Linked DNA regions of Hyphomicrobium denitrificans ATCC 51888. The protein of the gene in region 1 interacts with the protein of each later gene in a pairwise test. Links are inferred from orthologs where the notes say so. Each region holds a gene or a part of one and is shown in the gene's direction. Other genes may lie near its edges.

Region 1 (15,391 bases):
CGTTCGCGCATCATGCGGTCGATGAACTTCCGCGCTTTGAAGGCGAGGGCAAACGCGTTCGCCTCGTCGTCGGATCGCTGTATGGCGCGACGTCGCCTGCGAGCTTTCCGCACGACTGCTTTTATGCCGAAGCGGTCCTCGCGCCGGGTTCGATTCTGCCGCTCGATCCCGGCTATGATGAGCGCGCCGTCTACGTCGTGGCGGGCCGCATCGATATCGCGGGCGAGTCGTTCGAGAGCGGTCAGCTTCTGGTCTTCAAGCCCGGCGACCGCATCTCCATCTTGGCGGAATCGAATGCCCGCCTGATGCTTTTAGGCGGTGAACCGATGGATGGTCCGCGCCATATCTGGTGGAATTTCGTGTCGAGTTCGAAGGAGCGCATCAACGAAGCGCGGAACGATTGGCGGCAAGCCAAGTTTGATATTGTTCCCGGCGATGAACAGGAATTCATCCCACTCCCCGAGGATCGTGCGCCGCCAGTTTAATTTGCTTCTCAGAAAATTATCTATCTGCCGGCGCACCTATCGCTTCAAGTCGCAGATACGTTCAGCTGTCGTTCAACCGCGCGTCACAAAGACGGGATCTTTGTCGGCGATACGAAAGACCGACGGATGACGCCCGTTGATGAGTTCAACAAACATGTTCTCGGGCGTCTCCTAGAACACAACCTGCAGCGCAAACCGTGCTGCGGCGTTCAACAGAAGCGGAGTTGTTCGCTGCGCAACGAGCATTCGAATTGAAGCTCGGCGGACAAAATCTTACGACACACTCAGCTTAGGAGAATTCGATGCGTAAACTATTTTTGGCAGTCGCCTTCGCATTAGGCTTCGGCTTTGCCGCCACCGGCTCGCAAGCTGCCACGATCGGCAGCAACGTCTCGGCTCTGCAGTCGAGCGCGAAGGCCGGCAACTCGCTGGTGGAGAAAACACAGTACCGCCGTCGCCATTGGCGCCATCGCCATAACTGGCGTCATCGCGGGTATGCTCGCCCGTGGGGTTACAGCTACCGTCGTTACGGCTGGCGTAACAACTACTATCGCCCCCACTACCGTCATCACCGTCATCACCGCTACTACAGATAATCTGTAGCGATTGATCCGTACGGATTTATGCGGAGGACGAGGCTCAGCCTCGTCCTCTGTACGTTTGGACGCCTTGATCGGGAAGCCAGACATCTTTGGGAAGCGTGCCCGTCTGCCAAAATACGTCGATCGGAATGCCGCCGCGCGGATACCAGTATCCCCCGATCCTGAGATAATGCGGTTCGATCAGCGCCGCGATGCGCTTACCGATCGCCACGGTGCAATCCTCGTGAAATGCCCCATGATTGCGAAACGACGCGAGATAGAGCTTCAGCGATTTGCTCTCGACGAGCCACGCATTCGGAACGTAGTCGATGACCAGATGCGCGAAGTCCGGCTGACCCGTCACCGGACATAACGACGTGAACTCGGGCGCCGTAAATCTCGCCGCGTAATGCGTGTCGGCGTGCGGATTTGCGACGCGTTCGAGCTCCGCTTCGTCCGGATCGCGCGGCAGACTGACATTGCGGCCAAGCTGTTTCACCTGCGGCTTGCGAGCCATCGTCGTTACTCCGCCGCGAGTTGAGTTGAGCGCGAAGGCCCGCGATAAACGCAGCCCTCATTGCAGCTGTCGCGATGCACTTCGACTTGAACGAGACCCGGCACGCGGTTCGATAAGCGGTTCCAGATCCACATTGCGATGCGTTCGAGCGTCGGTGCGCTCAAGCCTTCGATGTCGTTCAGCATGCGGTGATCGAGGTCTTCCTCTGTCTCGCGCAATGCCGACGACAGCTCATCGAAATGGAAGATGTAGCCCGTGTCGCGGCCGGGCTCGCCCTCGACGACGACGCGAGCGCGGAACGAGTGCCCGTGCACGCGCGCATTCGGCGTGCCCGGCGCTGCGGAGGGCAGAAAGTGCGCCGCCTCGAACCTGAAGTCTTTGTAGATCTGCATCGCGCTGAAATAGGGGATTTCGCCGGGCCGCGCCACCCCGCGCGGTCGGCCGCGTTCGCGGCAAGCTGGCGCGGAAAGGCGTTAAATTAAGGAATTCCGAGCAGTTTATGGGTCTGAAGCGATAGCCGCCACCCAGGGTTCGCTTTGCAATAAGCGACGGCCGCCTGCGTGTTGGCTTCGCGCGTCGCCCCGTCCATCGGTTGCAGAAAACGGGTTTGGAAGGCGAGATCGGCATAGTCCGCCGGATCGACACCCTCCTGCGGATAGACCAGCTTCAACTCGTGGCCGTGCTTCTGCTGAAGTTGCGAACCGGCTTTCGGCGACACGCAGATCCAGTCGATCGTCTCGAGCACGGGCAGCGTGCCGTTCGTTTCGATGGCGATCGTGAAGCCGCGCGCGTGCAGGGCGTCGACCAGTTCCTGGTCGACTTGCAGCATGGGTTCGCCGCCCGTCAGAACGACAAGCATGTCACCATCGGAACCGCACGCGGCCCGGCACGCCCGCGCCAGATCGTCTGCCGTTCGGAAGCGCCCGCCGCCCTCGCCATCGGTGCCGACGAAGTCCGTATCGCAGAACTGGCAGACGGCCTTGGCGCGGTCGACCTCGCGGCCGGTCCACAGGTTGCAGCCCGCGAAGCGACAGAAAACCGCCGGCCGCCCGGCGTTCGTGCCTTCGCCCTGCAGCGTGTAGAAAATTTCTTTGACGGCATACATGGCGCGATACCTGGAGTGCTTCCGGAAAAGTGGGAACCGGTTTTCCGACCAGAAGCACGACAACACTAGGAGCTAGAGCCTTTCCGCGGTTCCCTCGGAAAGGCTCTAGGGCCGCCGTGTGCCAAGTCAAGTTAAGGTCGCAGGCTTCGAGACCACCGAGGCTTAGCGCAGTTGCGGAGCCGCCGAGCCGATATCCCGGCCAAGACCGCGAACGAACTGCTCGATGTGCCCCATGCGGCTGACCAGCGATACCCGATCCGTCACCGGAATGACGGTCTCTCCCGGCTGGGCCTTCACTCTGCCCTGGCGCATGGAGACGGACGCGCCGAGCACCTGATTGCCGCCGCCCGCGGCATACCAGAGCGGGATGTCGTCGGGGCTGTTGCCGGCGGCGAGGCCAAGGTCGACATGCGGCATCAGGAGGCGCGCCACCGCAACGAGGCGTGCGACCTCCCAGGGCGAGCAGCGCGGGTGGTCCTCCCATGACGTGCCTCGATAAGGCATGAAGCGCGAGAAGCGCAGATGATAGAGTCGAGGGAATTGCAGCAGCCAATAGAGATGGTCGATCCGGTCCGCCTCGCTTTCGCCGAGACCGACGAGGATCATGCTGCGCACGGGCATCCCCTCGTCCTGACACATCTCGATCAATGCCTTCCTGGCGTCCAGGCTGTCGCCAGGTTTTGCCTTGGCGAAGATCTCGGGATTGAACGTTTCCAGCGAACTCGTAATGCTGGCGACGCCGAGCTGCTTTAACCGCCGCACGCCGTTTCGCGTCAGCGATGGCCCGAGATTGATTTCGATCTCGATCGACGAGACGTCGCGGATCGCATTGACGGCTTCGCAGAGTTCGTTGTCGTAGCCTGCGAGATCGGTGCCGCCGGAAAGATGCAGATGACGGATTCCGAGGTCTTCGATCGCCTTCACCGACGCAACCAGCTCATCGAGCGGAAACGACTTGACCGTGAAATAAGTGCAGTATGTGCAGAGCGGCTCGACCCGGCAGGGCATCATCGACGAGATACCGGCCGACCACCACAGCGTTTTGCCCATCGTCTCGTCGCGGATCTTCGACGCGGCGGCGAAGAGCTGCAACGCGAGCGCCGGTTCGCGCGAACGCTGCAACAGTTGCAACGCAAGCTCCTTCGGAGGGTCAGGCCTCGTCACCTGTGCGATCAGTTCGGAAAAATCCATTGCGTTTCCTGCAAATGCGGCGCGGCGCCGCCGTCGGCCCAGCGTCAAATTTCCAAATGGCTATATCGCTGGAGAGCGTGTCGGCGAGCATAGCCGGATCGTTCGCAACGCCATTTGCGAGGAATCAAAGCCGACGAGATGGGTTGTCTCACCTCGGCTGCCGCGATTCTGGCCCACGGCGCTTTGCTTCAGCGGTATGAAGCGTGTGGACCTGCGGTTCCTTTGCCCGGGCCAAGTTAAGGGTGGACACGAAGCACCGGAGCCGTGAATCTCGCGCTGCGTATCCGCTGCCGGTTGCGCGTTTTTCCTAAGCAAGCCATGAACGGCCGCCATGACAGCAAGCCAGCCCCCCGACGTTTCGACAGTCATTGTTAGCCCCGAGTTGCTCGCCTCGATGACGGGCCTCGAATACTTGCAGAAAATGCAGCGCGGCGAGTTGCCGGGCATGCCGATCGCGAAGACGCTCGGCCTAGAACTCGCCGAGGTGGAGCAGGGGCGCGCCGTGTTCGTCTCGACACCCGTGTTCGAGCACTACAATGCGATCGGTACCGTGCACGCCGGATATACCGCGACGCTGCTAGACTCGTGCATGGCCTGCGCCGTGCTCTCCGCGCTGCCCAAGGGCACCGGTTTTACGACAATGGAATTCAAGGTCTCGTTGTTGCGCCCTGTGACGAAGGAAACCGGCATCGTCCGCGCCGAAGGAACGCTGTTGAGCCGAGGTCGGCGCGGCGCGGCGGCGGAAGGCCGCCTGACGGATGCCAACGGCAAACTGCTCGCGCACGCCACGACGACGTGCCTCATCTTCGAGTTCTGATTTCTCTCAGGCGAGCGACGCAAGAAGTGCGCGCAACTCGTCGCCGGTTTCGCTGAAATCCTCGAACCGCCGCCCCGCCTTGACGTACCAGTAGCGGCTGTTGTTTGGATCGCCTTCGATCTTGTGCAGGCAGGCGTGCAGCCAGCAGAAGTCCGGATCGCTCTCGCTCTGCTGCGCGATGGCGTGTGCGCCCTCCCAATCGCCATTGAGCGCCAACTCGACGCCGCGCTTCAGGTCGTCCGAGCCTGCCATTCATTCCATCCCTTGGCGCGAAGCTCGCAAGCCGGACAAGTTCCGCAACCATATCCCCACGCATGGCGATGCGAACGATCGCCGAGATAGCACGTGTGCGTATCTTCGACGATCAGATCGACAAGGGCTTTCCCGCCGAGCTTGTCCGCGAGATCCCACGTCGCCGCCTTGTCGATGAACATCAGCGGTGTCTCGATTTCGAGATGCGTATCGAGCCCGAGCGACAGCGCTTGCGCCAGCGCTTGGACGGTCGCATTCCGGCAATCTGGGTAGCCGGAAAAATCCGTCTCGCACATGCCGCCGACGAGCGTCCCGATGCCCCGGCGATACGCCAGTGCCGCCGCGTAGGTGAGAAACAAGAGATTGCGCCCTGGAACGAACGTTGTTGGCAACCCCGTCGCGGCGAAGGTGATCTCGGTTTCGCGCGTCAGCGCCGTGTCGCTGATGCTCTGCAGCGCCGGAAGATCGAGCACGGCGTCGTCGCCGAGCTTCGATCCGCCGCTGAGGTTCGCAAGCTTGGACCGGATGACCGGCCGCTGCGCCAGTTCGACGGCATGGCGCTGGCCATAGGTGAACCCGACGGTTTCGACACGTTCGTAGCGGTCGAGCGCCCAGGCGAGACAAACGGTCGAATCCTGGCCGCCTGAAAAAAGGACGAGGGCAGACGTTTGGGGCACGGTCTAGAGACTTCTTCCGTCGAATTGGGTTGGCGTCATTGCAGTGACATCGACGCCGTCGAGACAGCGCACGTTGACGGCGACCATTGGGCCTCCGTTCGGATTGTCGCCCTCCGCGAACGAAGCAACGCCGCAGGTCGAGCAAAACAGGTGATGAATGATATGCTTGTTGAACTGGTAGTCCGTCAGCGCCTCACGGCCCGACAACAGCCGAAACTTGGCGAGTGGCACGAATGTCAGGATCGATCCGCGCTTCTGGCAAATGGAACAGTTGCAGGTGACCAGGCTTGCAAGATCCGATTCGACCTCGTAGCGAACCAGGCCACAGTGGCAGCCGCCCGTCCAGGTTTTCGCTTCCGCCATACGCTCCGCCTTTCAGTTAACTAGCCGTTCGGGTAGGGAGACATCGCCCGGCAGGACTTTGCTCCTGTAGTAATAGAGTTTACAACCCAGGCGCAAATTCTCTGGTCCCGCCCGGGCCGACCAACGCCAAAATTTAGGAACTCTCATGACCGCCATCGTCGATATCATCGGCCGCGAAATTCTGGACAGCCGTGGCAACCCGACGGTCGAGGTCGATGTGCTCCTCGAAGATGGAGCCGAGGGCCGCGCCGCCGTCCCGTCCGGAGCGTCGACCGGTGCGCACGAGGCGATCGAGCTTCGCGACGGAGATAAGGACCGCTATTTCGGCAAGGGTGTACTGAAAGCCGTCGACGCCGTGAACGGCGAAATCTTCGATGCGTTGGCTGGCATGGACGCCGAGGATCAGCGCGGCATCGACGCGGCGCTGATCAAGCTCGACGGAACGGCGAACAAGAGCCGCCTCGGCGCCAACGCGATTTTGGGCGTATCGCTTGCGGCCGCCAAGGCTGCCGCGATCTCCAACAACCTGCCGCTCTATCGCTATCTCGGCGGCGTCAACGCGCACGTTCTCCCCGTGCCGATGATGAACATCATCAACGGCGGCGCGCACGCCGACAATCCGATCGACATTCAGGAATTCATGATCATGCCGATCGCGGCAGAGACATGCGCCGATGCGATCCGGATCGGCGCTGAAGTCTTCCACACGCTGAAGAAGAATTTGAAGGATGCCGGTCACTCGACGTCGGTCGGTGACGAAGGCGGCTTCGCGCCGAACCTGAAGAGCGCCGAAGAAGCTCTGTCGTTCATCGTCAAGTCGATCGAAAAGGCCGGCTACAAGCCGGGCGAGGACGTGGCTCTGGCGCTCGACTGCGCGTCGACCGAATACTTCAAGAACGGCAAGTACGAGCTGGCGGGTGAGGGAAAGACGCTCGATAGCGCGGGCAACGCCAAATATCTCGAAAACCTCGTCAACAAATTCCCGATCATTTCGATCGAGGACGGCATGGCGGAAGACGACTGGGCCGGCTGGAAGCTGCTGACGGAGCTTCTTGGAAACCGCTGCCAGCTCGTCGGCGACGATCTCTTCGTGACCAACACGAAGCGCCTCGCGGACGGCATCGCGAAATCGACTGCGAACTCCATTCTCGTGAAGGTCAACCAGATCGGTTCGCTCTCCGAAACGCTCGACGCCGTCAGCATGGCGCAGCGTGCAGGCTACACCGCGGTGATGTCGCATCGTTCCGGTGAAACAGAAGACTCGACGATTGCCGATCTTGCGGTTGCGACGAACTGCGGTCAGATCAAGACGGGCTCGCTGTCGCGTTCCGACAGACTCGCGAAATACAACCAGCTGATCCGCATTGAAGAAGAGCTGGGCGACGTCGCAGTTTACGCCGGACGTTCCATTCTGCGTGGTGCTGCCGCGTAAGAAGAAGGCCGCAAAAAAGACATCTCGCGGAACCAGGATCGTCGAGGGCGCGTTTGCGCTTCGACGACGGAACGGAACGGGGATGTTGTGGGTCAGTCAAGCGTAAAGCCCCGGAGTTCGAGCGCTCTCTCACAAAAACGAACGCTCTTCAAAAAACGCGCGCGCAGTTTCGCGGCGTCAAAACGGCGCGTGTTGTCATCTGCGGTCGCGCGCCGCCCGGCTCCCGTTGCAAATCGGGAGGAACAGAGTTCACCACTGCCTCAGACTTCTGCATTGCCGTATGAATACGGTCCGCGTCCGAGAACGCTCGTCACGCGTGTCGTCGTGCGCGGTATCCGTCTTACGTCGGACGCCACTGTTCTCCTGCTGGCATCGCCATTCTTCGCCGTTTGGTACACGGTTCGGGTCGGACGGAAATTGATTGAGACCCGGCACCCAGGCTCCGATAAACTAGTCGCCAGGCGGAACAAATCCTGACGACATCCGCCCGCCGATCGTGTGCGTGGCCCCGCATTTACGATCATAGCTAACAATTCATTTCACATCGTCAGCACCTGAAAAACGCCTCGAATAATGGGGCTTGCCGCGATCGTATGGCCGCGTTGTAACGCCGGAACAAAGGCTCCAGCCTGCGACTTTAGGGCAGGAAGCGATGGCTCGTCGCCGGCGACCGCGTGCGGATTAATTCAGGGGTAAGACAGGATACCCCAATATAGCGCTAGATTTGTAACCCGATGAATTTTTGATCGAGACATGCCTGTATTTGGCGGAACATCTACAGCAACCCTCATCGATACTCGACGATTGTCGGATATGCGAAAGTCGATCGGTACGTCTGCAGCGCTCGATATCATTGGCGACTTTCAGGACGTGCTGCGCGACCGGCTGTACGAATTCGAGAAATGCAAGGACGCGTCACCTGCTGCGCAGTTCAAGGTTCTTCATGATCTCTCGACGACTGCTGAAACGCTTGGCCTTCTAGAGCTTGCGCTTGCCAGCGAGCGATTGGTCTATCAGCTCCGGTACGATCCAGATGCGCCGTATGACTCTGACCTTTCAGCAGCCGTCGTCGATGCCGGTGGCCGCGCAATTCATGCTATCGAAGATTATCTGCGCCATGCATCTCATTAGGCTCCGCGTCTACAAAGAGCAGATGACGAGCATCGCGCGCACAACGACGTTCGCGATGATCGGGTACGCGATCAACGCCGTGATTGCGTTCATCGCGTTCGTGGGCGCTATTCCTTTCGGCTGGCTACTTGTCTGGACCATCTGTTCGTTGACGATATGCACCGGCATTGGCCTGCAGACGTACGCGAGAAAGTTTGAGACGAAATCGAAGCGGCGAAACGTGCACAGCGCAAATATCGCGCTCGTTTACGCCTTTTTGCTTTCGTTGCCTTGGGCGGTGCTCGCTGTGACCTGGCTTGGTTGGCTCGATGATAACCGCCAGATCATTCTGATTGCGCTGACCGTTGGAATGGCGGCGAGCGGGAGTTTGCTGTTGATGCCGGTACCGGCGGCAGCGGCGGTCTCGGCGATCACGATCCTCGCGCCTTTGATCGTCAAATGGGGGCTCCTCGGAGCGGAAAAGAATTTCATTCTCGCCGCCCTCGCGGCAAGCTTCCTCGCGTTCCTGTTGTTTTTGATCGCGATCGGCGGACGCATGTTCCTCGAACGTCTGCACGCGCTCGATCAAATCCGGGTTTCCGAGGCCGAGGCGAAGATGGCGCGCGAAGAGGCCGAGCGCGCGACCAGCGCCAAGTCCGAATTCTTCGCGACCATGAGCCACGAAATCCGCACGCCTCTGAACAGCATCATCGGCTACACGAGCCTGGTGCTCGCGCGGCAAGGTCTCAGTCGCGAAGACACCAATGATCTGTCCATCGTGCGAGACGCGGGCAAGGCGCTGCTCGCGATCGTCAACGATATCCTTGATTTCTCGGCGATCGAGGCGGGCCGGCTGAAGTTCATAAAAAGCAGCGTCACGCTTCCGCCGCTGATCGAAGGCTGCGTCGCGCTTTTCTTCGCCGAAGGGCGCGAAAAGGGTTTGGTCATTCGTTCTGAAATAGACCCCGATCTCCATGATCTGACGTTCACGGCCGACGCTCATCGCCTCCGGCAGGTGCTGCTCAATCTCGTGAACAATGCCGTCAAGTTCACGTCGGAGGGATCGGTCGTGGTCGGCGCCAAGATTCTCGACAGGGAAGAGAACTCGGCAAACGTTCGCTTTTTCGTGCGTGACACGGGGCCCGGCATTCGCGCCGACCTGATACCGAACCTGTTCCAGAGATTCAGCCAACTCGATAATGGCCGCGACCGTCGCGGCGGCTCGGGTCTGGGACTTGCGATATGCAGAAGCATCGTCCAGGCCAACGGCGGCAAAATCGATATCGAAAGCCATGAGGGCGAGGGTTCGACGTTCTGGTTCGAGGTCCCGCTGGAGATTGCCGCACGCGATCGCGATGCGCAGCAGGACGCAATCGATGCCGGCGGAGCCGAGCCGCGCCCGCTGAAGGTTCTCGTCGTCGACGATGTCGAACCGAACAGAAAACTCGCATCCGCGGTGCTGAGACGGGCCGGCCACGACGTCATCACCGCAGCCAGCGGCCCTGAAGCGATCGCACGCGTCGAGGATGACTCATTCGATGTCGTGCTGATGGACGTTCAGATGCCAGGGATGGACGGCCTCGCAGCCACGCGTGCGATCGGTCGCCTGACGCCGAAGCACACGCTTCCCCCCGTCATCGGCATGACGGCGAACGCTTTCCCGTCGGACGTCGAGAACTGCATGGCGGCAGGCATGGCCGCTCATGTGGCAAAGCCATTCGATTTCGGCGAATTGCTGCGCATGGTGACGACGGTCGCCAAGCGCGGTAATGCCGAAGCCGCTGCCGGCGCAGTCGCGCGATCGTGAGCGGCACGACGCCGAGGTGCGCTATTCCGCACCGCTTGATCTTTGATTGGCTGGCCTCGACCCGCCAGTGATTTGCGTGTCACACAAACACCCGGCCGCGCGGTCTATGCGCTGGCGTTCGCGCCGTTCACTCCCTATGGTTGCGGCGGAATTTGTTGGGGGCGTAGCGCATGCTCGAGCGTGATCTGTACGAGCCCGTATACAACTATCTTGAACTCCGTTTCCGCGATCGCCTGCAACCGGCCCGCGGCGATCTTCGTCACATCACAGCGATCACGGCAAACACCGGCGGCAACGCGACGGGCATCTGGTCGAAGCCCGACCTTTGCATCATCAGCCTCTCCCGCCAGAAATATGGATTGAGCTGGCAGATCGATCTGCACGGCTTTGAAGTGAAGCCGCAAGGCGCGTGTTCCGTTCAGTCCGTGCACGAGGCGTTGAACCATACCTCGCTTGTCAATTTCACGCATCTCGTCTGGCACGTCGGCGACTGGAATGAATCCCGCGCCGACTGCTCAACCATTCTGTCGCGATGTTCCCATTACGGCGTCGGCTTGATCACGTTCAGCACGCCGGGCGATCTCACGTCCTACGTTTTGCATCTGCCCGCGCGCCGCCATGAACCGTCGTCCGATGCTTTCGACGAGTTTGTCGAAACACGCCTGTCACAGGACGACCGAACGAAACTGCTCAGCTGGATCACGGAATTGCGGCGATGAGCATTTTCGTGGCGGTCGCGAACCCGAAGGGCGGCGTCGGCAAGTCTCTGACGACGATGATGCTCGCCGATGGGCTTGCGCTGACATTTGGCGCGCGCATCCTCGTCATCGATGCCGATCCCCAAGCCGGAGTTTCGAAAGCATTGCTTAGCATTGGCGCCGAGCAGGAGCTGAAATCGCGGCAGATCGGACTCGGCGCCATTCTGAAGTCTTTTCATAAAGGCGATAGCATTCGTCTCGCGGGACATCGCGTTGCTGCCGGAGATCTGATCGAGCTTCGCGGCCGCCAGCCGGGGCTCATCGACATCATCCCGTCGAACCACGAGCTGCTCGGCACGCTCCCAGAATTCGAGCATGCCGTGCGCAAGAAGCGGCGCAAGGATCGTCTCGACGTTCTGCTTTCGAACGCGCTGCGTGCCGAGCTGTATCAGATCGAGTCCAACTACGATGTCGTCCTGATCGATTGTCCGGCTGGGCCCGGCGTCCTCGGGCTTGCCGGTTTGCGATTGGCGCAGCACATCGTCATGCCGACGAGCCTGGAGACGAACGCCTATTCGACGCTGACGGATTTCTTGCGATTCATTCTCGCGGACGACCTCGGCCTCGCGTCTCGCGTGCGCGTGCATCCGCTGATCACGCAGTATCATGCGACGAACACCACGCAGCGCGAGATGCTTCATCACATTCGGCAAGGGCTGTATGAGCTGAACGCGATCCCGCGTCCGGTCCCTTATTCGACAGCGCTTCAGAACGCTGCGACGCATCCCGGCGCAGGCAATTTTCGTTCCGCGCGAGAGAAATACGGCAACGCACTTCCCGATCTCGTCGCGGTGACGAAAGCCGTGGCGGAAAGACTGAGCGCGAACCAGTGAGGGTACAGTGAGCAAATCAGTTTCACCCGGCGAAGCTCTCGAACGCATCTTCGAGGTCATTCGGGAGGAGGCGGTCGCCAATCCGACGTTTGCAAAGCGGCTGCTCGACGCGGCCGGCGTGACTGTCGTCTTCTCGGGTCCCGATGCAGCGAAAGTCGCCGATCCCATTCTCGCCGCGGCGCGCGCCGAATATGCGGATTTTAGGGAAAGCTTCATCGGCTTCACGGAAAAGGATCTGAAGAGCTTGCTGAAAGGCTTTGCGTTGGCGACCGACGAGCAGATCAAAAGCGTGAAGACGAAGCCGAAGCAGAGCGGCCTCGTCGATCTGATGTGGGAAGGCGCGAAACGCAAACTCGACGAGCGCCGGGTCAAATAAATTCTTGCGTCGATGTCCTGCAGCAGGACACGATCGCCGCAGTTCAACAGGGGGACTGGATGAAAACGCGCTTCACGTTCTTGGCCGCCGCGACGCTTCTTGGATGGGCGTCTGCGAGCGCCGCACAGGCAGGCGATTTGCCATTTAATCTTTTGAACGGGTCGTGGGGCGGCGGAGGCGATCTGATCTATACCAGCGGCCCGCCCGACAAGCTTAGCTGCCTCGGCTATTATAGAAGCGCGGACGGCGGCAAATCGCTCGGCATCGCGTTACGCTGCACCGGCCAGCCGGACAAGATCGAGTTTCGCAGCAAGCTCGCATATGCGGACGGAAAGCTGTCGGGCACGTGGGAGGAACGCACGAATAACGCCACCGGCAATGCATCGGGCACGATCAGCGACAATGCGCTGCGCGTGGACTTCGGCGGCAGTCTGGAGGGAACGGTCTCGATTGCGTTCTCGGCATCGCAGCAGTCGATCAACATCACCATTTCGACGGCCGGTTCCGAGCTCAAAGGCGCAAAGGTCAGTCTTAATCGGCGCTGATCCGCGCAGCAGAGATAGGTCGCTTGAAACCGGTGCGATGGATTGAACTCTCCCTGATCTTGAGCGTTGTTTCGAAGCACGCGCCGGTGGTAACCGGCCACAACAGGGAATGATGGACGCAGCCATTTTGCCGGTTTCTCGCTGCGACACCAACGCATCGGTACGCGTGGACATCTAACCTGTTCCGAGCGCGTGCTCCGCCTTTTCCGGCTGGGCCTCATATGCTGCGGCGCGGTGTCCGTTGCCTGGAAATTCGCTCCCAGCGTTCCCACATCATGAGTAATGCAGCTAAGGAGGACTTCCATGGCCTATTATCATGATGCCAAAGCGGTCAACGACGTTGGGAAGCTCAATAGCCTGTTCAACGTCGTTATGGTTGCCGGCCTTCTCGGGTTCGCGATCTGGACCTTTATCGTCGGCTAACTTCGCGTAACTGACTTGGGGGAGAGTGCTCTGAAACATCTCTCCCATTTCGCATGCGGCGTGATTCAAACGCAGTTGAGGAACGACGCTGAAGCATAAGCGTTAGCTCATTCGCGATGCAGGGCAGTGCAGCCCGCGTCATGAGAGGAGCACGACGCATGAAGGACAAGGCGCCGAAGGCGAAGCCGGACGAAGACAGCTCGCAGCAACCGCGGCAACAGCACACGCCATCCGACAAAGAGCAGAGCATTATCGAGACGGAAGACCGCATCAAGGAGCGCGAGAATCTTTCCGATACGTCGGACGACAACTCGCGCGCGGGCAAGCCCCCGAAATCCTAATTATCAACTTGGACGATCTTGCTTATGCCTTTGCGGGTGGTAGTTCGTGACCGTCGTACGTATACGCGGGCGGAACGTAGATATTCAGCGTTCTGAGCGTCGAGCGGCCGGTGTTTACGATCTCATGCCGGTCGCCGCGCTGAATCAGCACCAGCGATCCTGCCTCGAGCGGATAGGTATGCCCATTGATGCGCGCTTCGCCGTGACCGCTTTCGACATAAAGCCATTGGTCGGCTCCGTGATGACGGTTATCCGGGCCGCCCTCTCTGCCGCCCGGCTCGATGACCATCGACGCCGCCTGTGAGCGAGCGTCGCCGATCAGCACTCGGAAACCTTTAGCGTACGTGACGGATGCGTGTTTCATCCTCAGGACAACAGCGCAACGCGATTTGGGTTTCGTTGATCGAAGAACTCCGGCTTCGGGTGAGCGTTCGCCGCCGCGTCGGATCGAGGCTGTAGCGGGGCCTTTGAATTGAGAAGTGCTGGTCCCGAATTTCGATGCACTGATGGTCGATCTCTGCACCACTTTATCCGGCGGTGCGCGGTGTTTGACTGCCCACGCCGGCACCAGGTTCTGACAGGAGGCATGGGTCGAGTTTCAACCGTTTTGCACGGAGGCGGATTGCCATGCCTATCGCTACGAGGTATATGCCTTGAGATGATAGGTATGGAGCGATTGTTTGAAACGAGACGCGAACCCTAGCTTTCTAAACGGCGTGCCCGAACTGCTCGTCCTTCAGTTGCTCAAGGGGCGGGAAATGTACGGCTACGAGCTTGTTCAGGCGATCAAGGAAGCAACCGGCGAAACCATCGTCCTTGGTGAAGGCGTGGTCTATCCAGTCCTGCACATGCTCGAGCGCGAGGGCGCGCTTAAATCGCGACGTCAGTCTGTATCGGGACGAAGCCGCATCTACTACAGCCTCACGCCTGTAGGCGAGCGCCGCCGTCGCGACATTCAAGGCTCATGGCAACGCACCACAATGGCCATCCGCAATGTGTTGGAGGGGCCGCGCCATGCGTGACGTATTCGCTCCTCTTCGCGACAGGCTTTTGCGTGCCGGCGTACGGCCCAAGACTGTCAACCGCTACTTGTCCGAGCTTCGGGATCACGTCGATGACCTGACTGCGGAGTTGGAGGAAGAGGGGATATCGGAGAACGCGGCGCGAGAGCGTGCGTTATCGAGACTCGGCAGCATCGAGACGCTGGCTGAGCCAATGATTTCGGACCGGCGATTTCATAGCTGGACAGGCAAGACGCCTTGGGCCGTCTTCCTGATCGCTCCGATTGTCAGCTATGGCGCAATCGTCGCGCTTCTGACCTGTGCGTTGATCTTTGCAACGTCACCCATCGCTCCCGCCTGGTTCGGTACGGTGGGCTGGGGAACGACGCAATTCGCGGCATACGTCGCGCCGCTGATCCTTGCTTGGATGCTGGCCTTCATGGCGCTGCGCCAGCGTTCGCGCGCCATGTGGCCGCTGGTCGGTATGAGTCTCACGATTGTCGCTGCGGCCGTCATCGAGATACAGGTGAAATTCATAGGTCCCCAGCAGGGCGGCGAGATCGCCGTAGCGCTGACCACGCCTTCCGTCGCGCAGATTGCCGCCCTTCTTCTAGTGGCGGCTGCGCCATTGCTTCTGCTCGGAAGACACGATCAAACCGCTTCTCAAGTATAACCATGCCCACTCATGCCAAGCATTTTGCGACGTTTGTCTTCGCCGCTTTCATAGCAGCGTCTCCGGCGATGGCCGAACCCCGGTCGTTCGAAACGCCTCGCGCA
Region 2 (15,312 bases), 1.4 Mb from region 1 along the record:
CAAAACAAAGCCGATTGTGGATGTTGCTGCCAAAATCGGCATCCCCGGAGACGCGCTGATCCCGTATGGCTGGACGAAGGCAAAAGTCTCCTCCGATTTCATCAATAAAGTTCAAGGCAACAAGAACGGCCACCTGATCCTCGTGACGGCGATCAGCCCGACGCCTGCGGGCGAAGGCAAGACGACGACGACGGTCGGCCTCGGCGACGGTCTGAACCGCATCGGCAAGAAGGCGATCATGGCGCTGCGCGAGCCGTCGCTCGGACCGTGCTTCGGCATGAAGGGCGGCGCGGCCGGCGGCGGTTACGCCCAGGTCGTGCCGATGGAAGACATCAACCTGCATTTCACCGGCGACTTCCACGCCATCACCAGCGCCCACAACCTGCTTTCCGCGCTGATCGACAACCACATCTATTGGGGCAACGCCCTCGGCATCGACCAGCGCCGCGTCGGCTGGAAGCGCGTCCTCGACATGAACGACCGCGCGCTGCGCTCGATCGTCAACTCGCTGGGCGGCGTCTCGAACGGCTTCCCGCGCGAGGATGGCTTCGACATCACCGTCGCCTCGGAAGTCATGGCGATCCTCTGCCTGGCGAAGGACCTGAAGGATCTCGAAACTCGCCTCGGCAACATCATCGTCGCCTACACGCGTGACAAGAAGCCGGTCCGCGCCCGCGATCTGAAAGCCGACGGCGCCATGACGGTATTGCTGAAGGACGCGCTGCAGCCGAACCTCGTGCAGACGCTTGAGAACAACCCTGTGTTCATCCACGGCGGTCCGTTCGCCAACATCGCGCACGGTTGCAACTCGGTGCTCGCGACGACGACGGCTCTGAAGCTTGCCGACTACGTCGTGACCGAAGCCGGCTTCGGCGCCGACCTCGGCGCCGAGAAGTTCTTCGACATCAAGTGCCGCAAGGCGGGCATCGCGCCGTCGGCGGTCGTCATCGTCGCGACGGTGCGCGCGCTCAAGATGCACGGCGGCGTCGCCAAGGATGATCTCAAAGCCGAGAACGCCGCGGCGGTGGCCAAGGGCTGCGAGAACCTCAAGCGCCACATTGAGAACGTCAACAAGTTCGGCGTTCCAGCGGTCGTGGCGGTGAACAAGTTCGTCACCGACACCGACGCCGAGATCGCGGAAGTGCAGAAGGCCGCCGAAAGCATGGGCACGAAGGCGTTCCTGTGCACGCACTGGTCGGACGGCGGCAAGGGCACGGAAGACTTGGCGCACCACGTCGTCAAGGTCATCGACGAGGGCAAGGCGAACTTCAAGCCGCTGTACCCGGCCGAGATGAAGCTGCGCGACAAGGTGAAGACGATCGCGACCGAAATCTATCGCGCCGCCGACATCGCCTGCGACGCGAGCGTCGAGACGCAGTTCAAGGACTTCGAGGCGGCGGGCTTCGGACACTTCCCGGTCTGCATGGCGAAGACGCAGTACTCGTTCTCGACCGATCCCAATAAGCGCGGCGCGCCGACCGGCCATATCGTGCCGATCCGCGAACTGCGGCTCGCGGCCGGCGCCGAGTTCATCGTCGTCGTGACCGGCGAGATCATGACCATGCCCGGCTTGCCGAAGGTCCCCTCCGCCGACTCGATCCGCCTCGACGACAAGGGCCTCATCCAGGGCCTGTTCTAGGTCGCGTATCGGCGGCACTGTGCTGCCGCTGAATTGAGCAGCTTGCGTAGTTGCTCGGCAATTCAATGCCGCGAAGACTGTCATCACGCAGTCTTCGCGGCATTTTTTCAATCTGGCCCAGACTTTGCGATGTGCCCGAAAGGAGATCGCGAAGGAGGGCAACTCGTGCGCACAGCGTTCGACGAAATGAACGGCTTTGGCGGCGAGGTGCGCGCGCCCTATCGCGCCTTCGTCGAATGGCTGGGTGTTCAGCACATGAACACGCTGAGTCAGAAAACCGCTGAAGCTGAAATCCTGTTTCGCCGTTCGGGCATCACCTTCGCAGTCTACGGCGATGAGGCCGCCGCCGAACGCCTCATTCCGTTCGACATTTTTCCGCGCATCATCTCGGGCGAGGAATGGCGCAAGCTTGAATTGGGAATCGAGCAGCGCGTCAGGGCGCTGAACGCATTTCTATACGATATCTATCATCGCCAGGACATCTTGCGGGCGGGCATCGTTCCGGAGGAGCTGGTGATTCAGAACGCCGCCTTCCAGCCGGAAATGATTGGCGTCGATCCGCCGCGAAGCGTCTACAGCCATATCATCGGCATCGATCTCGTGCGCACAAATGAAGACGAGTTCCTTGTGCTGGAGGACAACACGCGGACACCGTCGGGCGTCTCCTACATGATCGAGAACCGGGAGACGATGATGCATCTCTTCCCCGATCTCTTCAGCCGCAACCGCGTGCGCCCCGTCGAAAACTATCCCGATGCGCTGATGAAGACGCTCGAAAGCGTCGCGCCGAGCAACCTCGATGCGGAGCCGAATGTCGCGCTGCTGACGCCCGGCATTTTCAATAGCGCCTATTTCGAACATTCATTCCTCGCCGACCAGATGGGCATCGAGCTCGTCGAGAGCAGCGATCTCATCGTGATCGACGGCCTGCTTCGCATGAAGACGACCGAGGGCTTGAAGCGCGTCGACGTTCTTTATCGCCGTATCGACGATACGTTTCTCGATCCGTTGGTGTTCGATCCCTCCTCGCTCCTTGGCGTTCCGGGACTGTTCGACGTTTATCGTTCAGGCCGCGTGACGATCGTCAACGCGCCGGGCGCGGGCATCGCCGACGATAAGGCGATCTACAGCTATATTCCCGCGATCATCGAATTCTATACCGGCAAGCCCCCGATCCTCGGCAACGTCGAGACTTACAATTGCCGAGATCCGGAAAGCCTGAAGTACGTCTTGTCCCGCTTGCCTGAACTCGTCGTCAAGGAAGTTCATGGCTCCGGCGGATACGGAATGCTCGTCGGCCCGCGTTCGACGATGGAAGAGATCGACGCGTTCCGCGCAAAAATTCTCGCCAATCCCTGCAACTATATCGCGCAGCCGACGCTCGCGTTGTCGACAGGCCCGACGCTCTCGGGCTCCGCCGTGTCGCCTCGTCATCTCGACTTGCGGCCGTTCGTGCTCGTCGGCGATCGTGTGCGCCTGATCCCTGGCGGCTTGACGCGCGTGGCTTTGAAGAAAGGCTCTCTCGTCGTCAACTCCAGTCAGGGAGGCGGCACGAAGGATACGTGGGTGCTTCAGGAATAACGCGCGCATGCTTGGACGAACTGCAAATGATCTCTATTGGCTCTCCCGTTACATCGAGCGTGCCGAAAACATAGCGCGTCTGCTGGAGGTCGGTTACCGCATCGTGCTTCTGCCGCGCGAAGGCGAAGGCTTTCACGAGGAGTGGCGATCGACGCTCGAAAGCGCGGGCTGCATGCAGGGATACATGCTGCGCCATGGCGATCTCGTCTCGCGCAAAGTCATCGACTACATGTTGTTCGATACGTCGAACCCGTCGAGCATCGCGGCGTGTCTCGCGAGCGCGCGCCGCAACGGACGCGCGCAGAGAACGTCGCTAACGCGTGAGATGTGGGAGAGTCTGAACAGTTCGTGGCTCGAGTTCCAGGCCATCAAACCCGCGACGATCACGTCGAACTCGTTGCCGGAGCTGCTGGACTGGGTGCGTGCCCGTTCGGCGCTCTATCGCGGCGCGATGCTGAACACGATCCTGCGCAACGACACCTTTTACTTCAGCCAGATCGGCACCTTTATCGAGCGCGCCGATAGCTCCGCGCGCATTCTCGACGTCAAATACTATCACCTCCTTCCATCGAGCGAGATGGTCGGAAGCGGAACGGATAATTTTCAATGGTCGGTATTGCTGCGCTCGGTTTCGGCGCATCGCAGCTATCGTTGGGTGTTCAAGGATCAATACCGCCCGCCGAAGATCGCCGACTTCATGATTCTCAATCGGCAGATGCCGCGTTCGCTGCGCGCCTGTTACGATGAATTGACCGTCGCGCTCCGTGATCTCGCCGCGCTTTATGGCGCGCGCCACGAATGCCACGCAACCGTCGAGGCAACGCGCGACCTGTTGCTCGAAGCCGATATCGAAACCGTGTTCCAGTCCGGGTTGCATGAATTCGTTCAGGACTTCATCGGTCGCAACAGCAGGCTCGGCAACGAAATCTCTGCCGCTTATCATTTCATCGATTGAGGCCTGCACCATGCGCATCTCGATTGGCCATGTTTCGCGCTATACGTACAGCGAAGCGACGAACTACTCGATCATGGCGCTCCGGCTGACGCCGCCGTCGTTCCTAGGTCAGCGCGTTGTCGACTGGCGGATCATTGCGCCGGGCATCGATGCCGCTCACGCGTTTCGCGACGGCTTCGGAAACGTCGTGCATCTTGCGAGCTGCGTCGGCCGGCAAGCCGAATCGCTCATCATCGCGAAAGGCGTCGTGGAAACCGAGGATTGCGCCGGCATCGTTCGCGGCCTCAAGGAGATCGCACCGTTGACGGTCTATCGCCGCCAGACCGCAAAGACGGCAGCCGATGATGCCATCCGCAGCCTCGCAAGCGGAACGAATGCGGCCGCCGGCGTGAACGGCATGCATGAGCTGATGACCGCCGTCCGCAAAGCCATTGATTATAGGACCGGAGCAACGAACAGCCACACCACGGCGGCCGACGCCTTGCGCGATGGTGCGGGCGTCTGCCAGGACCACGCGCACGTCTTCATTTCCGCGGTGCGCTCGCTGGGCATCCCGGCGCGTTACGTCAGCGGCTACCTTATGAGCGGCGGCGACGAGCCTGCAGAGGCCAATCATGCCTGGGCGGAAGTTTGGATCGAAGACCTCGGCTGGGTCGGCTTCGACCCGGCCAACGGCGTCTGCCCAACGGAGCTTTACGTTCGGCTCGCCGCCGGCCTCGACGCGACGTTCGCAGCACCAATCCGCGGCATGCGTCACGGCATCGCCGAGGAAAGGCTTGACGTGATCGTTGAAGTTCAGCAGCAGATCAGTCAACAGCAGTAGCTGCTGGCCGGAGACGACGAATGACGTATGCCGTGGCGCTCAATCTCGAGCGGGGTTTGGTATTTGCCTCTGACACGCGAACGAATGCGGGGTTCGATAACATCGCGCAGTATCGCAAGATGCAGATCTGGCGAAAGCCCGGCAATCGCGTCTTCGTTCTGTTGAGCGCCGGCAACCTTGCCGTCACGCAAACGGTCGTCAACCTTTTGAACGAGCGGCTCGACGACGAAGAATCGAACGTGCCCAATCTCTACAACGTTGCAAACATGTACCGGGCGGCGCGCATCGTCGGCGATGCGATACGCGAGGCCCGCCGTATCGACGGCGCCGCGCTGGAGGCGGCTCGGGTCGGCTTCAATACGCATTTCATTTTCGGTGGTCAGATCGAGGGTGAAAAGCCGCGACTTTTCCAGGTCTATCCGGAAGGCAACTTCATCGAGTCGACCAGCGACACGCCGTTCTTCCAAATCGGCGAGCACAAGTACGGTAAACCGATCCTCGATCGCGTCGCCCGCGCCGACATGCGCCTCGGCGAAGCCGCGAAAATCGTTCTGCTCTCGTTCGACTCCACGCTCCGGTCCAATCTCTCCGTCGGCATGCCGATCGACCTCGTCGTCTATGAACGCGACGCCCTCGACATTACGCGCGAAATCCGCATCGGCCCGGACGACGCATACTTCCGTAAACTGTCGAATGCCTGGTCGGAGGCGCTGCGGCAGGCCGTGACGACCATCGACGAGTTCAAGGTCTAACCTTCGGGCCCTCGCGAGGGCCACCGCTCGCCCTGCCTCTCCGCGAATGATTAACGTGCAGTTCCAACGGCTACGATGCCTGCGATTGATACGGCGTCGCGCGGTCAATCGCCCCCTGTTTCGCACCCGCGCAAAACTCTAAACGCACTTGTCTATGCACATCGAATGCGCTTGTTCGCTCGCTTCTCCGACGTAAGTAGGATTAGATACGCGAACGCTGCGCGGCAGTGGGTTTGCCGGAAGGAGTGCGATGGGTCTCACGACGCTCAAAGACTATCTGTCGGACTGGACGTTGGAAGGTCGTACGCGCAGCCAGGTCGCGGACACCGTGATGGCCTTGGCCGAGACGAGCATTCGGATTTCCGAGCTGGTTGCGCGCGGGTCACTTGGCGGCAGGCTAGGTCAGATCGTTTCGAAGGCGGGCGAGTTCGACGAACAGAAAGAAATCGATCTCCTGACGAACGGCATGATCGCCGAGGCGCTGAAGGCCGCGCCGGTCGCAGCGTTGGCCTCGGAGGAATCGGAGCACCCGATCACCTTGAATCCCGACGCGCCTCTGCTGGTTGCCACGGATCCGCTCGACGGCTCTTCCAACGTCGACGCCAACGTGTCGTTCGGGACGATCTTTTCAATCCTGCCGCGTCATCCGGCATCCGTCGGCGAAGCGGCATTCCTGCGGCCCGGATCGCATCAGCTTGCGGCGGGCTTCGTCGTCTACGGACCGCACACGGCGCTGGTCCTGACCGTCGGCCTCGGAACCCAGATCTTCACGCTCGACCGCAGCACCAACACGTTCCACATGACATCGCGTAATGTCGAGATGGCGGCCGAAACGACCGAGTACGCGATCAACTCATCGAACGCGCGTCACTGGGACGATCCGATCCGCATCTACATCCACGATTGCGAGAACGGCGCCAACGGACCATGCGGCCACGATTTCAATATGCGTTGGACGGGCTCACCCGTTGCCGACATCTTACGCATTCTGACGCGCGGCGGCATTTATCTTTATCCCGGAGACCGGCGCAAAGGCTTCCATCAGGGCCGCATTCGTCTGATCTACGAAGCCAATCCGTTCAGCTGGCTGATCGAACAGGCAGGCGGCAAGGCGACGACCGGCCGCGATCGCGTGCTCGATGTCGTCCCGTCGTCGCTGCATCAAAGAACGCCGCTGATTTGCGGCTCGCGCTACGAGGTCGATCGTGTGGTGCGCATTTACAGCGGCCAGGAATTCAAAGGCGATCGCTCGCCGCTTTTCGGACGCCGCGGTTTGTTCCGGGCGCTACCATGATCGCGTCCATCCCTTCCCCTGCAATGACGGTTTGAACTCCGCCGATGTCAATCAAGCATCCCATCATCTCGGTCACCGGCTCGTCGGGCGCTGGCACATCGTCAGTGCGCCATACCTTCGAATACATTTTTCGCCGCGAGCAGGTGAAAGCGGCGTTCATCCAGGGCGACGCCTTCCATCGCTACAATCGCGAGGATATGGACGCGGCGATGAAGGCGGCCGCCGAACGCGGCAACCACCACTTCAGCCACTTCGGCGCCGAAGCCAATTTGCTGGAAGAGCTCGAGCAGCTGTTCCGCACCTACGGCGAAACCGGAACCGGCAAAACGCGCGTCTATTCGCACAACGCCGAGGATGAACGGACGAGCGGTGCTGCCATCGGCACGTTTTCGCCTTGGACGCACTTAGAGCCCGACAGCGATCTGCTGCTCTACGAAGGTCTGCACGGTGCAATCGTGACCGACCAGGTCGACGTGGCACGTTATGCCGATCTGAAAATCGGCGTGGTGCCGGTCATCAATCTCGAGTGGATTCAAAAGATCCAGCGCGATCGGTCCGAGCGCGGCTACACGACCGAGGACGTCACGCAGGCCATCCTGCGCCGTATGCCGGACTACGTGGAATACATTTGCTCGCAGTTCGCCCATACGGACATCAACTTCCAGCGCATCCCGACCGTCGATACGTCCAATCCCTTCATTGCACGCTGGATTCCGACGCCTGACGAATCGATGGTGATCATCCGGTTCAAGGAACCGCGCGGGATTGATTTCGCCTATCTCTTGTCGATGCTGCACGATAGCTTTATGTCCCGCGCCAACTCCATCGTCATTCCGGGCAGCAAGCTCGATCTGGCGATGCAGCTCATTCTGACGCCCCTCATTTTGCAGCTCGTTGAGCGCCGCCGTCGCGCGCTTTGATGCAGCCCGCACGAAGACAAGAACGAAGATTGGAAGGTTATCCGTGACCCGCCCCGTTTTGATCGCTCCGTCCATCCTGTCGGCCGACTTCGGCAAGCTCGCCGACGAAATCCGCGCCGTCGACGCGGCCGGAGCCGACTGGATTCATTGCGATGTGATGGACGGCCACTTCGTTCCCAACATCACGTTCGGCGCCCCGATCATCAAAGCCGTGCGCGGCGCATCGAAAAAGATTTTCGACGTGCACCTGATGATCGCGCCCGCCGATCCCTATCTCGCCGACTTCGCAGCCGCCGGAGCCGACATCATCACCGTGCACGCCGAAGCCGGTCCGCACCTCGATCGCTCGCTGCAGGCGATCCGCGCGCTTGGCAAAAAGGCGGGCGTCTCGCTCAATCCCTCGACGCCGGAAAACGTCATCGAGTATTGCCTCGACCGCATCGATCTCATTTTGCTGATGTCGGTCAATCCGGGTTTCGGCGGCCAGTCCTTCATTCCGTCGGCGCTCGAAAAGATCCGGCGTGTGAAGGCGATGGTCGGCGCGCGCCCGATCGACATCGAGGTCGACGGCGGTGTCACGCCCGAAACCGCACCCGAAGTCGTCAAAGCCGGAGCCAACGTCCTCGTCGCCGGGTCCGCCGTGTTCAAGGGCGGATCTGAGAAGAGTTACGCCACCAACATCGCCGCGATCCGCAACGCGACGAAGTCCGTCTAACAAATCTTTCCATCATGGCCGGTCCGATAGTCTCCGCGCCGCTGCCGATCGATGCCGTTCTCGGTGACGTGCGCAATGCGCTCCGCACGCACGGAACCGGTGTGCTCGTTGCGGCGCCCGGCGCTGGTAAGACGACGCGCGTGCCGCTGGCGCTGCTCGATGAGCCCTGGCGCGACGGCGGCAAGATCGTCGTTCTCGAACCGCGCAGGATCGCCGCGCGCGCCGCTGCTGAACGGCTTGCGGCCACGCTCGGCACACGCCTTGGAGATCGGGTCGGCCTCAGAGCACGGCTCGCATCGAAGACGAGCGCCAACGTCGCCATCGAGGTAGTGACCGAAGGCGTCTTCACGCGCATGATCCTCGACGATCCGGAGCTTTCAGGCGTCGCCGCCGTTCTGTTCGACGAATTCCATGAGCGCTCGCTGGATGCCGATCTCGGCTTGGCCCTGGCGCTCGACACGCGCGGCGCGTTGCGTCCAGACTTGAAGATACTGGTGATGTCGGCAACGCTTGAAGCTTCGCGCGTTGCGAAGCTGCTGGGCGACGCGCCGGTCATCGCCAGCGACGGCCGCACATTCCCGATCGAGACGCGCCATATCGGACGTCGCGCACAACGTATCGAGGACGACGTTGTCGATGCGGTTCGTCGCGCGCTCGAACGCGACACGGGATCAATCCTGGTCTTTCTGCCGGGCCAGGGCGAGATCACGCGCGTTGCCGAACGTCTGCGCGCGCTCGATCTTCCCGAGACGATCGACATCGCACCGCTCTATGGCGCCCTTGATCCAGCGACACAGGACCGTGCGATATCGCCCGCGAATGCCGGGCACCGCAAAATCGTGCTCGCGACATCGATCGCCGAAACATCGATCACGATCGAAGGCGTGCGCGTCGTCATCGACAGCGGCTTAGCGCGCGTCCCGCGCTTCGAACCGGATGTGGGCGTGACGCGGCTCGAAACCGTGCGCGTGTCGCGCGCGTCCGCCGATCAGCGCCGAGGACGTGCTGGCCGAACCGAACCCGGCATTTGTTATCGCCTGTGGGATGAACCCGAGACGCAGGGCCTCGTGCCGTTCGCAGAGCCCGAAATCCGCGTCGCCGATCTTTCGAGCCTGCTTCTCGATTGCGCCGAATGGGGCACGAATGACCCGCGATCGCTTGCCTGGCTCGATCCGCCAAGCGAGGGCGCGCTGTCAGCCGCGCGATCCGGACTGCAAGCCATCGGCGCGCTCGACGCCGAAGGACACATCACACAGGAGGGCCGGCGGCTCCGCGCGCTGCCATTGCCGCCGCGTTTGGCGCGTATGCTGTTGAAGGCTGGAGAGCGCGGCGCGGCTGAGGACGCCGCCGAGCTTGCGGCCGTCCTCGTCGAACGCGGCATCGGCGGCAACGATCTCGATATCGCGACGCGGCTTGAAAATTTCCGCCGTGACCGCTCGCGTCGCTCCCAAGACATGCGGGCGCTCGCCCGTCAGTGGGCGCGTGCGGCTACGACGAGCGCGAAAGGCGACACGCTATCGCCTGCTGAATTGCTCGCCCTCGCCTATCCGGAACGGATCGCGAAAAATCGCGGCAAGCGCGGCAGCTTTCTGCTGGCCAACGGTCGCGCCGGTTTGCTCGATACGGCCCATCCGCTCGCGGGCGCGCCTTATCTGGTCGTCGCTGAATTGCAGGGCCGTGCCGCTGCAACGCGGATCATGCTGGCCACGGCAACGGACGAAGCGGAAGTTTCGGTCTTCGCCGGAGATCGCATCGCGAGCGACGACGCGCTGACATTCGACCGTGACTCCCGTTCGGTCAAAGCCCGCAGCGTCCGCCGCCTCGGCGCGATCGAACTCCGAAGCGAGTCGCGCCCCGTCCGTCCGGACGAAGACTCGGCGCCTGTCCTCGCAAACGGCGTCGCGCAACTCGGCATCGGAAATCTGCCGTGGTCAAAGGCGCAGCTTCAATTGCGTAACCGCGTCGGATTTCTACGCGCCAACGATGAAAGCTGGCCGGACCTGTCGGACGCTGCGCTTGCCGCAGCCGTCGGCGAATGGCTCCAACCATTTTTGTCCGGCAAAACGCGCGTTTCGGAAATCGACGCGTCGACGCTCGAGCAGGCGCTTACCTCGGTGCTTCCGTGGCCGATACGCCAGCGTCTCGACGCCGAAGCGCCGACGCATTTCGAAGCTCCGACCGGAAACAGTCACGCGCTCGATTACGAGAGCGCCGCCGCGCCGGCGTTGCACATCCGCGTGCAGGAACTGTTCGGATTGAAGGAGCATCCGGCGATTGCGCGTGGCCGCTTGCCGTTGACGCTCTATCTGCTGTCGCCCGCGCATCGGCCGATCCAGATCACGCGCGACCTGCCGGGCTTCTGGGCGGGATCATGGGCGGCCGTCAAAGCCGACATGCGCGGCCAATATCCGAAACACGTCTGGCCCGACGATCCGGCGAACGCGACACCGACGTCACGCGCCAAGCCGCGCGGCAAGTAAGCGACGCCGTCAGCCGTAATACGATCGATACCACGCAACAAATCGCGCGATGCCCTCTTCCAGCGGCGTCGCCGGTTTGAAGCCGACATCGCGCACAAGATCGTCGACATCGGCGAACGTCGTCGGCACGTCGCCCGGCTGCATCGGCAAGAAAATCTTCTTCGACTCGCGGCCGACCGCGCGTTCAGTCGCGGCGATGAAATCCATCAGCTCGACCGGACTGTTGTTGCCGATATTGTAGACGCGGTAGGGCGCCATCGACGTCGCCGGATCGGGCTTCTCGCCGCTCCAGTCCGGATTTGGGTTCGCGATTTTGTCCGCTGTCCGCAGCACGCCCTCGACGATATCGTCGATGTACGTGAAATCGCGCGCATGATGGCCGTTGTTGAAAACTTCGATCGGCTCGCCTGCAAGAATCTGCCGCGTGAATTTGAACAGCGCCATGTCCGGACGCCCCCAAGGCCCGTACACCGTGAAGAACCGCAGCGCTGTCACCGGAAGCTGGTAGAGGTAGGCATACGTGTGCGCCGTAAGTTCGTTCGATTTCTTCGTCGCCGCATAAAGGCTCAGCGGATGATCGACGTTGTCGTGAATGCTGAACGGCATCGCAGTGTTCGCGCCGTAGACGGAGCTCGACGACGCGAGCACGAGATGCTTGACGTCATTATGCCGGCAGCCTTCGAGAATGCTCTGCGTACCAACGATATTGGACTCGATATACGCGCCCGGATTTTCCTGGCCATAGCGAACGCCGGCCTGTGCCGCGAGGTGAATAACCTTCTCGGGCCGTTCCGATTGAAACAGCGCCGCCATTGCAGCGCCGTCGGCGATGTTCAGGCGATGAAATGAGAACCCGTTGCGTCCTTCGAGCTTTGCGAGGCGCGCTTCTTTAAGCTTCGGATCGTAATAATCGTTGATGTTGTCGACCCCGATGACGACATCGCCGCGTGCGAGCAATCGCTCGGCCGTATGAAAGCCGATGAAGCCCGCAACCCCTGTCACCAGAAATTTCATGCGATCAGTTCTCCTGCCTGCAGGGGTTTAGGTTGTCGTGAGCCGGCGCGCAATCGAGCGCTCGGCTGTGGCACCGGGCGAATGCGTCTTCCCAGAAAAAAGTTATCCCCGGCCTACCTGGCGGCCGTATTTTGAAGACCGAGGAGAGGTCTTTGGGATTTGGACTGCATATGAACGACACGCCGAACCTTGCGCTGCCCTATATTCTGCCGGCTCAGGCGCAGAAGCATGTGACGCACAACGAGGCCATCCGCGCCATCGATGGCCTGATGCAGCTCTCCGTTGCCAGCCGGACTCTGACCACGCCCCCAGGGTCGCCCGCCAATGGCGAGCGTTACATCGTATCGGCTACAGCCACCGGCGGCTGGACGGGCCAAGATGGCAAGGTCGCGGCATTCCAGGACGGAGCATGGGCGTTCTACGTACCCAAGGAAGGCTGGCTCGCGTGGTGCGCAGCCGAAAGCGCCCTGCTCGTGTATCGCGCTGGCGCATGGTCTCCGCTATCGAGCGGCGGCGGTGACCTTCCGGATGCATTCGATAACCTGACGCACGCCGGCATCAATACAACGGCCGATGCCACCAACCGTCTGGCTCTGAAATCCCCGGCAAGCCTCTTCGACAACGAAGGCGCGGGACATCAGCAAAAGATCAACAAGCATGCGAGCGGCGACACCGCGTCAATGCTCTATCAGACCAACTATTCCGGTCGCGCCGAAATGGGCCTCGCAGGCGACGATGATTTTCATTTCAAGGTCAGTCCAGACGGCGCAACATGGATCGAGGCGCTGAAAATTGACCGCTATACGGGTCGCGTTTCCTTCCCCGTCATGGGCGGCCCGCGCGAGGTATTGACGGCGGGCCGAGCTTACTACGTCCGCACAGACGGGTTGGATAGCAACACGGGCCTCGCAAACACGAGCGGCGGCGCGTTCAAAACGATTCAAAAGGCGATCGATACGGTCGCCGCTCTTGACCTCTCGATTTACAACGCGACCATCTACTGCGGCGCGGGGACACGAACAGAGAATCTTGTCCTGAAGCGAACGCTTGGCTCCGGTATGCCGATCTTGGAGGGCGACGTCGCCACCCCGTCAAATTGTGTTTTGACCGTCAGTAGCGGTCAATGCATTGCGCTCGACACAGGAGCCGTATGGACACTGCGCGGGTTTAAGCTGGGAACAACCGGCGGTTGGTGCGTCGACATTCCTCAGCCCGGGTGCCACCTCATCATCGATGGCAAAATGGAGTACGGCGCGACCCCGCTTTTCCATTTTGTCGTTGCTGTCGGGGGGACGCTGTCGATCAAGGCCGCTTATGCGATCTCGGGGAGTGCATATAGTCATATCTTCGTACAGGCGGGCGGAACGCTATTTTACACGCCTGGGGCGGTCACTTTGACGGGCTCTCCGGCGTGGTCGAATGTTTTTCTCAATGTCACGTCGGGCGGCATTGTGTCCGCAGGCGGCATAACGTTCACCGGTGCCGCAACGGGCAAGCGCTACGACGTATCCCTGAACGGCGTCATTAACACGTTCGGCGGCGGCGCAAACTTCTTCCCCGGTAATAGTGCGGGGTCGGCGTCGAGTGGCGGGCAATACGCCTAATTCGCGAGCGGCTCCCGATGACCGGTCGTGCCGATGCACACGGCATAGTTATCATCGAGGAAGAAAAAGGGCACAATGTTAAGCCATTCGTCGCCTGGGCGTTGCGCGACGGGTTCCTTCCGATCTACGACCAAAGTCGAATTTGGTGGACGTGTCACAAAGGGCATGAGTGCCTGAAAATGCCGCCCGCAAAAACGGTGGGCACACGGCCTGAAGCCCTGAAAGGCAAATGCCCGTTGCCCTGGAGGTGAAATTTGCCCGTACCGGCACGTATCTTGATCGTCGATGACCATCCGCTTTTTGTCGAAGCGCTGCAGCGAGCCATCGTCGGCGCGTGTCCCGACACCGAAACCCATGATGCCGTTTCGATCGATGCGGCAAAGAAGGTTCTGGAAAGCAAGACCCCGTTCGACATCGTCTTGCTTGATCTAGCGCTTCCCGGAACGCGCGGCTTTGAAGGCCTTCTTGAACTCAGAAAGCTGCATCCGAGCTTGCCGATCGTTGTCGTGTCGGCGCTGGAAGATCCGCGCATCGTCCAGGACGTCATGCGCTACGGCGCCGCCGGATTCATCTCGAAGTCCGCCGATCGATCCGAAATCGCCTCCGCGCTGAAGGATGTCATGGAAGGCTCGTTGACGCTCCCGAAAGGCTATAAGCCTCCCGAAGCGCCGACCAACGCCGAAGCGCGCGGCGATCTCGTGCATCGCCTCAAAATGCTGACGCCGAAGCAGTTGAGCGTCCTCCGCATGCTGCGCCAAGGCTTGCTCAACAAGCAGATCGCGCACGAGCTTCAGATCGAGGAAACGACCGTCAAGGCGCACGTTTCGGAAATTCTGCGCAAGCTCAACGTCTCGTCGCGAACGCAAGCCGTCATCGAGGCGCAGAAGATCGACTTCGAAGCCGTCCTCGGCGAAACGGACGATAAGGCCTGACGTTTACGCTAGAAGATGCTGCATGAGTGCCCGCAGCTCGGCCGGTCGGACCGGCTTGTGAAGCAGCGCGCAATCGAACTGCTTTGCCGCCTCCGCAGTCGCCTGCGTGCGATCGGCGGTAATCAGGATCGCTGGGATAGCCCGTCCAAACGCTTGCCGGATCCGCACGACTGCCTCGATGCCGAGCACGCTGCCGTCGAGATGATAGTCGGCGAGAATGATGGCTGGAGTGAAGGCCGAATCGGACAGGATCTCGTTCACGTCGTCCAGATCGCGCGCCAGGCGAACGTCCGCCCCCCAACGCGATAGCAGCGTTTGCATCGCTCCGAGCACGCTGAGGTCATTGTCGATGACGATCAGCGGCCGGGCGACGAGATAATTGTTGCTCGACGGCGCGGACTGGACTTTCGGCTCGGCTTGCGAGAGCAGCGCCGCATGCGGCGCCGTGATCGAAAAGCGCGAGCCGACGCCGACGCGCGATTGCAGTTTCAGTTCATGCCCAAGTGATTCCGACATGCGCCGGACGATCGCGAGCCCAAGCCCGAAGCCGGCGCCGCCCGATCGTTCCGATGCTTCGCCGCGATGGAATTCCTCGAAGATGCG

Evidence for each region.
Region 2: the proteins of eno (region 1) and rpe interact in binary tests that used the Escherichia coli proteins (3 or more experiments, as listed by UniProt). The link is inferred for Hyphomicrobium denitrificans ATCC 51888 from one-to-one orthologs.

Annotation. Positions count from the first base shown.
Region 1 is NC_014313.1:1,791,411-1,806,801, reverse strand. What follows is about bases 5,427-8,276. They hold eno (phosphopyruvate hydratase), read left to right. Parts: upstream 5,427-6,133; coding sequence 6,134-7,420; downstream 7,421-8,276. Other genes in these bases: HDEN_RS08680 (hypothetical protein), read left to right, coding at 8,234-8,276; HDEN_RS08690 (GFA family protein), read right to left, coding at 5,629-5,988; queC (7-cyano-7-deazaguanine synthase QueC), read right to left, coding at 5,427-5,625. Outside these bases: HDEN_RS08730 (pirin family protein), read left to right, coding at 1-485; HDEN_RS17975 (hypothetical protein), read left to right, coding at 788-1,081; queF (preQ(1) synthase), read right to left, coding at 1,125-1,583; HDEN_RS08720 (6-pyruvoyl trahydropterin synthase family protein), read right to left, coding at 1,589-2,011; queE (7-carboxy-7-deazaguanine synthase), read right to left, coding at 2,062-2,688; HDEN_RS08710 (radical SAM protein), read right to left, coding at 2,851-3,879; HDEN_RS08705 (PaaI family thioesterase), read left to right, coding at 4,211-4,696; HDEN_RS08700 (hypothetical protein), read right to left, coding at 4,703-4,948; more of queC, read right to left, coding at 4,927-5,426; more of HDEN_RS08680, read left to right, coding at 8,277-8,551; HDEN_RS17760 (ATP-binding protein), read left to right, coding at 8,538-10,337; HDEN_RS08670 (hypothetical protein), read left to right, coding at 10,508-11,056; HDEN_RS08665 (ParA family protein), read left to right, coding at 11,053-11,928; HDEN_RS08660 (hypothetical protein), read left to right, coding at 11,936-12,304; HDEN_RS08655 (hypothetical protein), read left to right, coding at 12,364-12,849; HDEN_RS08650 (hypothetical protein), read left to right, coding at 13,431-13,613; and 4 more genes. UniProt on the Escherichia coli protein: Catalyzes the reversible conversion of 2-phosphoglycerate (2-PG) into phosphoenolpyruvate (PEP). It is essential for the degradation of carbohydrates via glycolysis.
Region 2 is NC_014313.1:3,187,919-3,203,230, reverse strand. Bases 7,073-9,843 are described here. They hold rpe (ribulose-phosphate 3-epimerase), read left to right. Parts: upstream 7,073-8,007; coding sequence 8,008-8,679; downstream 8,680-9,843. Other genes in these bases: hrpB (ATP-dependent helicase HrpB), read left to right, coding at 8,694-9,843; HDEN_RS15470 (phosphoribulokinase), read left to right, coding at 7,089-7,964. Outside these bases: HDEN_RS15500 (formate--tetrahydrofolate ligase), read left to right, coding at 1-1,639; HDEN_RS15495 (circularly permuted type 2 ATP-grasp protein), read left to right, coding at 1,769-3,220; HDEN_RS15490 (alpha-E domain-containing protein), read left to right, coding at 3,228-4,175; HDEN_RS15485 (transglutaminase family protein), read left to right, coding at 4,186-4,998; HDEN_RS15480 (proteasome-type protease), read left to right, coding at 5,019-5,750; HDEN_RS15475 (class 1 fructose-bisphosphatase), read left to right, coding at 6,001-7,044; more of hrpB, read left to right, coding at 9,844-11,159; HDEN_RS15455 (NAD-dependent epimerase), read right to left, coding at 11,169-12,173; HDEN_RS15450 (DUF2793 domain-containing protein), read left to right, coding at 12,344-13,777; HDEN_RS15445 (response regulator transcription factor), read left to right, coding at 14,032-14,709; HDEN_RS15440 (ATP-binding response regulator), read right to left, coding at 14,713-15,312. UniProt on the Escherichia coli protein: Catalyzes the reversible epimerization of D-ribulose 5-phosphate to D-xylulose 5-phosphate.